DNA from 2 places in the Caproiciproducens lactatisolvens genome. Region 2 is predicted to be linked to the other one. Evidence: predicted binding sites of a transcription regulator. Region 2 holds the regulator's gene; the other holds the start of a gene.
What was found. The regulator NrdR, encoded in region 2, represses ribonucleotide reductase genes. The targets are predictions, from matches to a motif close to CACNANATNTNGTG.

Region 1: ACRQV7_RS00140 (anaerobic ribonucleoside triphosphate reductase) is a predicted target of NrdR. The motif match lies at 2,652-2,665, and genes of this name have one in related genera.

The regions. Positions count from the first base shown of each region.
Region 1 covers NZ_CP195750.1:25,426-30,771, reverse strand. Annotated here, with positions in the region: gene ACRQV7_RS00155 (MFS transporter) at 1-775, shown strand, start outside; gene ACRQV7_RS00150 (winged helix-turn-helix transcriptional regulator) at 936-1,343, shown strand; gene mgrA (L-glyceraldehyde 3-phosphate reductase) at 1,345-2,358, shown strand; gene ACRQV7_RS00140 (anaerobic ribonucleoside triphosphate reductase) at 2,767-5,100, shown strand; gene nrdG (anaerobic ribonucleoside-triphosphate reductase activating protein) at 5,090-5,346, shown strand, end outside.
Region 2 covers NZ_CP195750.1:1,817,777-1,823,122, forward strand. Annotated here, with positions in the region: gene ACRQV7_RS08975 (DUF4363 family protein) at 1-203, shown strand, start outside; gene ACRQV7_RS08980 (helix-turn-helix domain-containing protein) at 285-653, shown strand; gene ACRQV7_RS08985 (IS3 family transposase) at 680-1,492, shown strand; gene nrdR (transcriptional regulator NrdR) at 1,565-2,023, opposite strand; gene ACRQV7_RS08995 (sugar phosphate isomerase/epimerase family protein) at 2,105-2,890, opposite strand; gene ACRQV7_RS09000 (hypothetical protein) at 3,024-3,455, shown strand; gene abc-f (ribosomal protection-like ABC-F family protein) at 3,544-5,346, shown strand, end outside.

The DNA.
Region 1 (5,346 bases), 1.4 Mb from region 2:
GGAACGCATCGGATACCGCCGGACCCTGCTGATTTGTAACTTTTTCTATTTTGTATCAAAAATCGTCTTCTGGCAGGCGGCCGGCTTCGGCATGTTCCTGCTGGAGCGGCTGATCCTTGCCGTGGTGATCAGCGGCCTTTCCGGCTGCGACAGCGCGTTTCTCTACCTTTCGGCAGGAAAGGCCGATTCCCTTCGGGTATTCGGCATTTATTCCGCCATGGGTTCCGCCGGAACTCTGCTGGCTTCGACAGTATTTTCCCTTTTTCTGCACGGAAACAGTTCCCTGTCCGCGCTTTTTACGGTTTTCAGCTACGGGTTCTCGCTCCTTTTAACAATCTTTTCAACAGAAGTGGAAAACCATGTTGAAAACTCCAAAAATTTCCGCAAACAGGTTTTCGGGATGTTCGCCACCCTGAAAAACCAGAAAACTTTTTTATGGTTTTTACTGGCGGCGGCGCTGTTTGCGGAGTGCAGCCAGACGATTACGGTTTTCCTTAACCAGCTCCAATACCAGCGCGGAGGAATCCGCCCGGAAACCATGGGCCTGCTGTATATTCCCGTGATTGTCGCCGGGCTCTTCGCCGCGCGTTCCCACCGGCTGGTCGGCCGGATGGGGGAAGGCAAAGCCTGTGCGCTGCTGTTCCTGACCGGAGGTGCGGCGTGCATGGCAATGTTTTTTTCCGCGAACCCGGTGCTTTCCGTCGGGTGCGTCGTTCTGCTGCGCGCCGCCGCTTCCCTTTTCGTACCCATTCAGATGGAGGCGGGAACCCGGTAACACATTTTTGTTTACAATCCGCTTTGACGGTGCTATGATATGCTTATTATTCATGATATACTCAATATTATTGAGTGGGGCAGTCTTGAAAATCGGGCGTCTGGAACCCGCGTGGTAAAATTGCGGCTGTGCCGATGATCCGAAGCGTCGGAGGCAGGACATGAAAAAAGACAAGGAAAAGAAAAAGAAGCGCGCAAAGCGCCCGGAGTCAAAGCAGGAGTCCGCGGAAAAAATTCGGGAAGGCGCGGCGGAGGAATCTTCCGAGGACCCTCTTTCGTATGCGCTGACCGCGGTGGGCGGCAAATGGAAGCTCCGGATTCTGTGGGCGCTGCGCGGCGGCACAAGCCTTCGCTACGGCGAAATCAAGCAGCAGATTCCCCCGATCACCGACATGATGCTCAGCCAGAGCCTACGCGAGCTGACGGCCTCCGGGCTGATTATACGCCAGCAGTTCCAGCAGATTCCGCCGAAGGTGGAATACCGGATCACCCCCGCCGGAGGCGACCTGATTCCCGCGGTGGAGCTTCTGTGCGCCTGGGCCTCAAAACAAATCAAAGGAGAGAAATAAGATGGAGCGATACACCCTGGTTCCCCCTTACATCGCGGAGGAAACGCGCTATACGCAGATGCAGTACCGCCGCTGCGGCAAAAGCGGCCTGAAGCTGAGTGCCGTTTCGCTCGGCTACTGGCACAATTTCGGCACCTACGACCAGTACGAAACCGCCCGCGCGGTCACCCGCCGCGCGTTTGACCTTGGTATTACCGTTTTTGACCTCGCCAACAACTACGGTCCCCCGGCGGGCAGCGCGGAGGAGACCTTCGGCCGCCTGATGAAGGAGGACATGCACCCCTACCGCGACGAAATGGTCATCACCACCAAAGCGGGCTATACCATGTGGCCCGGCCCGTACGGCGATTTCGGCTCCCGCAAGTACCTGCTCGCAAGCCTTGACCAGAGCCTGAAACGGATGGGGCTTGACTATGTGGATATTTTCTATCATCACCGCATGGACCCGGAGACCCCGCTCGAAGAAAGCATGGGCGCGCTCGCGCACGCGGTTAAGAGCGGCAAGGCGCTTTACGCCGGGATTTCCAACTACAGCCCCGATAAGGCAAAGGAAGCCGCTTCCCTCTTAAAGGAGATGGGCGTTCCCTGCCTGATCTGCCAGTCGCGCTACAGCCTGCTGGACAGAAAGGTGGAGCGGGACGGGCTGTTTGAGGCGCTTTCCGGCTGCGGCATGGGCGCGACCGCGTTCAGCCCGCTGGCTCAGGGCCTTCTGACCGGAAAATACAACAACGGCATCCCGCAGGATTCCCGCGCTGCGGGGGCTTCCGCCTTTTTGAACAAGGACCGCATTACGCCCGAAACCATTGAAAAGGTCGTGGCATTCGGCAAGCTGGCGGCGCGCCGGGGCCAGACCACCGCGCAGTTCGCCCTTTCGTGGGTGCTGCGCCAGCCGGTGATGACCAGCGTGCTGATCGGCGCCAGCCGCGTTTCCCAGCTGGAAGAAAATATTGGCGCGCTGAACAATCTGGATTTCTCGGAAGAGGAGATCCGCGAGATCGACGCGATTCTGCGGTAACGGCAGTTCCCTTTGCAAAAATACCGCCCCCCGGAAGGGGGGCAAGCCAACGAAAGCCTCCCTCCGTGAGGGAGGTGGCGTGCTTGGCACGCCGGAGGGAGTGAAAACTCCTTCCGTCAGGCTGCGCCTGCCAGCTCCCTCAAAGAGGGAGCCAAAAGAGGAGAAGAATCGACTTTACCGTCACTTTTTGGCCCCCCCGGAAGGGGGGCTTTTTGCGCCTGATTCCGACTTTTTTCTACATTTGTATCAAAATGGTACATATAGTGTAATAATTCCAATAATTAAAAATTTAACACAATATATTGTTGACAAGCACACAATATTGCGGTAAAATTCAAAGTATCCACTGAAAAAAAGGGCAAATTACGGAATTTTTGCTTTGATTTGCTTTGAAAGGAATGTTTCGAAATGGCTGTCAAAATACAGAAGCGCAACGGTGTGGTCGTGGCGTTCGATAAAGAAAAAATTCGCAATGCGATTTATAAAGCCAATCAGGCGGTCGCGGAGGAAGAGATGGGCGCGCCCGTCCTTGACCGGCTGACGGGCAAGGTGGTCAAATCTTTTCAGGGCGACAGCGTCCCCACCGTCGAGCAGGTACAGGATACGGTGGAGGAAACCCTGATCGCCGCGGACTACGCCAAAACCGCGAAGGCTTACATCCTCTACCGCGCGGAGCACGCCAAAATCCGCCAGGCCGAGGGCGACCTGATGGATATCTACAAGGAGCTGACCTTCCGCGACGCGAAGGACGCCGATATCAAGCGCGAAAACGCGAACATCGACGCGGACACCGCCATGGGGACCATGCTGAAATACGGCTCCGAAGGTTCCAAATATTTTATCAACAACTACGTCCTTCCGAAGGATATTGCCGCCGCGCACATTGACGGCGACATCCATATCCACGACGAGGACTTCTATATGCTGACGGAAACCTGCTGCCAGATCGATCTGATCAAGCTGTTCAAGGGCGGCTTCTGCACCGGCCACGGCGCGCTGCGCGAGCCGAACGACATCCGCTCCTACGCCGCGCTGGCCTGTATTGCGATTCAGGCCAACCAGAACGAGATGCACGGCGGGCAGTCCATTCCGAATTTCGATTATTCCCTGGCGCCGGGCGTCGCCAAAACCTTCCGGAAGGCTTATTTCAAAGCGCTTTCCCAGTTTTTCCAGGTTGCGAACGGCATGAAGGAAGCAGACGCCGACGCGCTGGTCAAAGCCGTCCGGGCGGATTTGGGCACGGACATTACGCTTTCCGCCGCCGGCCGGTACGGCGAGGCTTTGAAAGCCTACCTTCCGGAGCACCAGAAGAAAAACGGCTTTGAAGAAATCTCCGAAGAGGAAGCCGCGCGCGCGCACCGGTACGCCGTAAAGACCGGCACCGGCAACACCGAGTCGGCGACCTACCAGGCGATGGAGGCGCTGATTCACAACCTGAACACCATGAATTCCCGCGCGGGCGCGCAGGTCCCGTTCTCTTCCATCAACTACGGCACCGACACCTCGCCGGAAGCGCGCATGGTCGTCCGCAACCTGCTGAACGCCACCTCCGCCGGGCTGGGCGACGGCGAAACGCCGATTTTCCCCGTACAGATTTTCAAGGTAAAAGAGGGCGTTAACTACAACGAGGGCGACCCCAACTACGACCTGTTCAAGCTGGCCTGCAAGGTAAGCGCAAAGCGCCTGTTCCCGAATTTCAGCTTTATCGACGCGCCGTTCAACCTGCAGTATTATAAAGAAGGCGACTATAACACGGAAGTGGCCTATATGGGCTGCCGCACCCGCGTCATGGGCAACGTTCACGACAGGACGAAGGAAGTCACCTGCGGACGCGGAAACCTGAGCTTTACCTCGCTGAACCTTCCCCGCATCGCGATCGAGGCGAAGGGCGACCTCAGGGCTTTCTATGATACGCTGGACAAACGGATGGACCTCGTCATCCGCCAGCTGATGCACCGCTTCAAAATCCAGTGCTCCAAAAAGGTATACAACTATCCGTTCCTCATGGGGCAGGGCGTCTGGATCGACTCCGAAAAGCTCGACCCGCAGGACAGTGTGGAGGAGGTCCTGAAGCACGGCACCCTGAGCATGGGCTTTATCGGCCTTGCCGAAACGCTGAAAGCGCTGACCGGCAAGCATCACGGGGAAAGCGCGGAAAGCCAGAAGCTCGGCCTTGAAATCGTTTCCTATATGAGAAAGCGGATGGACGACGAATCGGCGAAAACCGGCCTGAACTTCACCCTGCTTGCCACTCCGGCGGAAGGGCTTTCCGGCCGCTTCGTGCGCATTGACCAGAAGAAATACGGCAAAATTCCGGGCGTTACCGACCGCGAATACTACACGAACTCCTTCCATGTGCCCGTCTATTTCCCGATCAGGGCGTTTCGGAAAATCGAGCTGGAAGCGCCTTACCACGCGCTGACCAACGCGGGCCACATCAGCTATGTGGAGCTGGACGGCGACACCTGCAAAAATACCGACGCCTTTGAAGCGGTGATCCGCTGCATGAAGGAACACGGCATCGGCTACGGTTCGGTGAACCACCCGGTCGACCGCGACCCGGTCTGCGGCTTCAACGGGATTATCGACAACGAATGCCCCAAATGCCACCGCACCGAAAACGACGGCGGCCCCAAATTTGAGCGGATCCGCCGGATCACCGGGTATCTGGTCGGCACCACCGACCGGTGGAACAACGCGAAGCGCGCGGAGGAAAGGGACAGAGTGAAGCATGGGCTCTAAGCTGAAAATCTGCGGGATCGAGCCGGAGTCGATCGTGGACGGAAGGGGCTTCCGCTATGTGGTGTTTGCACAGGGCTGCCCCCACCGCTGCCCCGGCTGCCACAACCCGCAGTCCCACGATTTTAACGGCGGAAGATGGGCGGACATTGACGACCTGTTCGCCGAAATCTGTGAAAACCCGCTCCTGAAGGGCGTGACCTTCAGCGGAGGGGAGCCTTTTTCCCAGCCGAAGCCGCTGGCGGAGCT
Region 2 (5,346 bases):
ACGACTGGCACGGCTATCATGAAGTGCTGTGTACCTTCATGCCGCACGCGCCGCTGGAAGCCGTTGACCAGACGCTTTCCGGGCTGCCCATGCTCTGCTATTTTGGGGGAACAGACCAATTCGGGGCGGACTGTGACCGCGGCATCACACAGATCATGTATTTGAACGAATCTCAGTTTCCCACCCTTGAAAATATCTTTTAAGAAAAGAGCGGCAGGTTTGAACTGCACCCCAAAAGTTAGACAGTATGATATACTGAAACTAACGGAAGGGGTGCAGTTTTTATGCCCAAAGGAATACCACTCAAGAAGTATACTGGTAAATTTAAGCAGCTGGTAGTAGAAACAGTCCGAAAGGACGGATTAAGCTATCGTGAAGCAATGCGCATATTTGAAATTGGCGGAGCAGAACGAATCAAGAAATGGGAACGAATTTATCTTGAAGAGGGACCGGCAGGGTTGTATGTCGAGCGTCGAGGCCGAGCCAGTGCCGCCAGCGGAACCCAGAAAGGCCGACCACCAAAACTGGACAAGCAGATGGAAGAAGATCTGATCGCAGAGAATCAGCGACTGCGTGCAGAGGTGGCGTACCTAAAAAACTTGCAAGCCTTGGTTTTGGAAGACGAGCGAAAAGCGCGCAAAAAACGCTGGTGATTCGAGGACTGAGGCAAAGTTATTCATTGGAAATTCTGTTGGAAGTGGCTCAGCTTGCGCGCTCGACTTACTACTACCATGAGAAACGGCTGGCAAAGGCAGATAAATACGGCAACGCCAAAGAGGGCATTGCCGCAATTTACCACGAGAACAAAGGGCGCTATGGCTACCGGCGTATTACCGCAGAGCTGCGCCGCCGCGGTTTCCCACTAAACCACAAGACGGTGCAGCGGCTGATGAAGCAGCTTGGCCTTGTCTGCCGTGTACGGATGAAGAAGTACCACTCTTACAAGGGCGCGGTTGGCAAGGTTGCGTCAAATCTGCTGGAACGAAACTTCGAGGCGGAAAAGCCAAACCAGAAGTGGGTGACCGATGTCACAGAATTTAGTCTGTTTGGGCAGAAGCTCTATTTGTCACCAATTCTTGACCTGTGTAGCCGTGATGTTGTAGGTTACTCAATCTCGGACAAACCAGCGCTCTCCATGGTGACAGAAATGCTGGACAAGGCTTTTGCAAGAATTCCAGACGGGACAAACCTGATCCTGCATTCCGACCAGGGCTGGCAATACCAGCACAAGCAATACCAACGTATGCTCAAAAAGAAAGGCGTCCGGCAGAGTATGAGCCGAAAAGGCAACTGCCTGGACAATGCCGTGATTGAGAACTTTTTCGGTCTGCTCAAGAGCGAACTGCTATATTTACAGACTTTTGAGTCCATGGAGCATTTTAAAACTGAACTCGTCGATTATATTGACTATTATAACTACCGCCGCTCCAAGGCAAAGCTAAGGGGCCTGCCGCCTGCTCTTCACAGACAACAAGCCCTCTCGGCTGCCTAATTAAAATATTTGTCTAACTTTTTGGGGTCAATTCAGTTACACCTGCCGCTTTCCACGTTTTTATCAGATTTTTCAGGACCTGTTCTTAATCATCCTGTTCAATTCTTCCATAAAGGTATTGATATCCTTGAACTGACGGTAAACCGAGGCAAAACGGACATAAGCCACCTCGTCCACATCCTTCAGCTTTTCCATAGCGTACTTGCCGATCAGGCTGGAGGGTACTTCGCGGTCAAGCGAATTCTGGAGCATGTTTTCGATTTCGTCCACAATGCGCTCCAGCGTGTCGATGGACACGGGCCGCTTTTCGCACGCGCGCAAAAGGCCGTTCAACAGCTTGTTGCGGTCGAAGGTTTCACGCGATTTATCTTTTTTGATCACAACAATGGGTACCGTTTCGATTACCTCATAGGTTGTGAAACGCTTGGCACATTTCAGGCATTCCCTGCGCCGCCGGATTCTTTCGCCTTCGTCGGTCGGGCGGGAATCAATGACTTTTGACTCTTCATGGCCGCAATACGGGCACCGCATTGTAAAATCACCTCTATAAAACTATTTGTATAATTATAACATATTTTTTCAGCCGTTAGCAAGCGTTTATGAAACAAAATATTAGTAAATCAAACCATCTACGACTTTTTTTGCGCCTGTCAATTCGTTCAGTTCGCCAAAATTGCGCCGGTAGACCTCGATAATCAGGTCCCCGTTATAGCCGGATTTCTGCATCAGCTGTTTCAGCGCGCCGAAATCCATGGTTCCGCTGCCGGGCAAAAGGCAGTCCTCCCCCGGTTTGTTGTCGTTGATGTGGACGTGGACCAGCCTTTCCCCCATCGCCGCACATACTTGGAAGGGATCTTCCCCTCCGCGCACCGCCTGCTTGACATCCAGCACAAACGCACAGTCTTCGTGCAGATATTCCCGCATTCTCAAGATAAACCCGGGCTCGTTGCTGCGGAACAGATTGACATTTTCCTGCGCCACCGTGACGCCGAATGTTTTCCCCAGCGCATAGAGCCGCGCGTAATGCTCAAAATACTCCTGCTCGGTGATCCTGCTGCGTTTGTCGTTGCGCTGACCGTGAAGCACCAGAATTTCTGCGCCCAGAAGGTTCGCGGCGTGAAAGTACCATTTATAGAACTCCAAACCGTCGTCGGAACGGCGCTGGTAATCCGAAAAAAGAAGGAAACTTTCAAAGCCGGAGGTGAACGGATGAACGGACTTTACAATACTGCCGCTGTCATCCGCCATTCTTTTTAATTCTTTGATATATTTCGGTCTTAGTTCGCTGATTGTATTGATAAACACCTCAAAAAGGTGGAAGTCAAGCGCGATTAACGCCGGAAGAGCCTGCTCCAGTTCCATGGGATAAAGGCAGGCCGTTGAGATGCCGGAACGCATAGTATCACCCCTTTTTAAGATTATATCCCGATGGAAGAAAAATGTCCAGATTAATCAAAGCACGGCTGGATATTCTATGATTGCCGGTAAAAACAAATTCCTTGATTTTACAAATAAAACGGGAGAAGAAATTATGATAAACGAAAACGCAACTTTGCTGGAAGAAATCTATCAGGCGACAAAAATGGGGCTGGAAGCGACTCAGCTGATCATTCCCAAGGTCCAAAACCCGCGGCTGCGCACCGAAATAGAGGATCAGGCTCTGCGCTATCAGGATATGGGCGCGAAGGCAAAGCGGATGCTTCACGCCGACGGCAGGATGCCGGGGGCGGAAAAGACGATGCAGAAAGCGATGCTGCGCGGGTCCATCCGGATCAACACGATGGTGGACCAGACTCCGTCTCACATAGCCAAGCTGATGATGAACGGCACCGCCGCGGGGATCAAGGGCGTCACAAAAAATCTGGACCGGCTCGACGGCGCCGACACCGAGGTAAAGAAGCTGGCGGAAGATTATATCATCAATGAGCAGAAAAACATCGACGAATTGAAGAAGCATCTTTGAAGAACTTGATTTAACCGCGCTATTTCATTATAATATGGGAGCGGGGCCCGAACGCTCCGCACTTTACATATAAGGGGTTTTTACGGCTATGGGTTTGCTGAGCGCAAGCAATTTGAATAAATCCTTCGGCGCCGATATGATTTTCAGCGGCGTCTCTTTTGAGATACAGGAAAACGACCGCATAGGGCTTGTGGGAATCAACGGCTCGGGCAAAACCACCCTGCTCAAGCTGCTGACCGGCGAAACGCAGCCGGACGGCGGCGATATTTTCAAGGCGAATTCGACCGTTCTGGGGTATATGGAACAGCATGTCTGCCGCGATCTGGAAAGAAGCGCCTACAGCGAGGTGCTGACCGTATTTTCCGGGCTTCTGGAAATGGAAAAGGAACTGGAAAGCATCAATCTGCAGCTGCAGGCGAAGCCGAAGGAAATTGACCGGCTGATAGAAAAACAAACTGTGATGAACGACCGCTTTGTCGCGCAGGGCGGACTGACCTGTAAAAGCAGGGCGCGCTCCGCGCTGCTGGGACTCGGTTTCGACGACGAACAGATGGGGCTGCCGATCGCCGTGCTGAGCGGCGGGCAGAAGGCGAAGCTGCAGCTGGCGAAGATGCTGCTGTGCGGCGCCAACCTGCTGCTGCTGGACGAGCCGACCAATCATCTGGATATCTCCTCCGTGGAATGGCTGGAAGATTTCCTGCGTTCCTACAACGGCTCCTTCGTGGTCATCTCCCACGACCGGTATTTTCTGGACAGGGTGACCAACCGCACCTTTGAGCTGGAAAACGGCCGTCTGACCCCGTACAAGGGCAACTACAGCACCTATCTTGCCCAGAAAGACGAAAATAATCTGGCGGCGCAGCGCAAGTACGACAATACCCGGAAGGAAATCAAGCGCATTGAGGGAATCGTGGCGCAGCAGCGGCAATGGAACAAGGAACGGAGCATCCGGACCGCGGAAAGCAAAATGAAGGTGATCGAACGGCTGGAAAAAACGCTGGAAAAGCCGGATGAAAAACCGGACGGCATCCATTTCGACTTCGGCATCCGCCAGCGGGGCGGCAACGATGTCCTGAGCACCGAAAACCTTGCCCTGCAGTTCGACGGCAAGCTGCTGTTTCAGAATGTGAATCTTGAAATCCACCGGGGCGAAAGAGTTTTTCTGATCGGGCCGAACGGCTGCGGAAAGACCTCCCTTTTAAAGATGCTTCTGGGGATCAACACCCCCTCCGGCGGCGAATTCCGTTTCGGCGCGGGAATCGACGTCGGCTATTACGACCAGATTCAGGCGGGCCTGCATCCGGAAAAAACCGTGATCGACGAAATCTGGGATTCCTACCCGAAAATGACCCAGACCGATATCCGAAACGCGCTGGCCGTCTTTTTATTCAAGGGCGACGACGTGTTCAAAGCTGTGGAAGCTTTAAGCGGCGGAGAGCGGGCGCGCGTCCTTTTGCTCCGCCTGATGCTTTCCATGGATAACTTCCTTTTGCTGGACGAGCCTACCAACCATCTGGACATCGACTCTCTCGAAGCGCTGGAGGCGGCGCTGCAGAGCTACGAGGGCACCCTGCTCATCGTGTCCCACGACCGCTACCTGATCAATAAAATCGCCGACCGGGTCTATTTCCTTGACAAGGACGGCGCGCAGGAATTTATCGGCGGCTACGACAGCTATCTTGAAAAAAGCCGCGCAAAGGCCGCGGAAACGGCGGAGCCCGCCGCCGTGAAACCGAACGAGTACCGGCTGCAGAAGGAACGCGACGCGCTGATCCGGAAGGAAAAGGCGGAGCTGAAACGCAGCGAGGCGAAGATCGACGAGCTCGAAGCGGAAATCGCCGCTTTAAAGGAAGAGCTTTCCAAACCGGAAGTGGCCAGCGACTACGAGGCG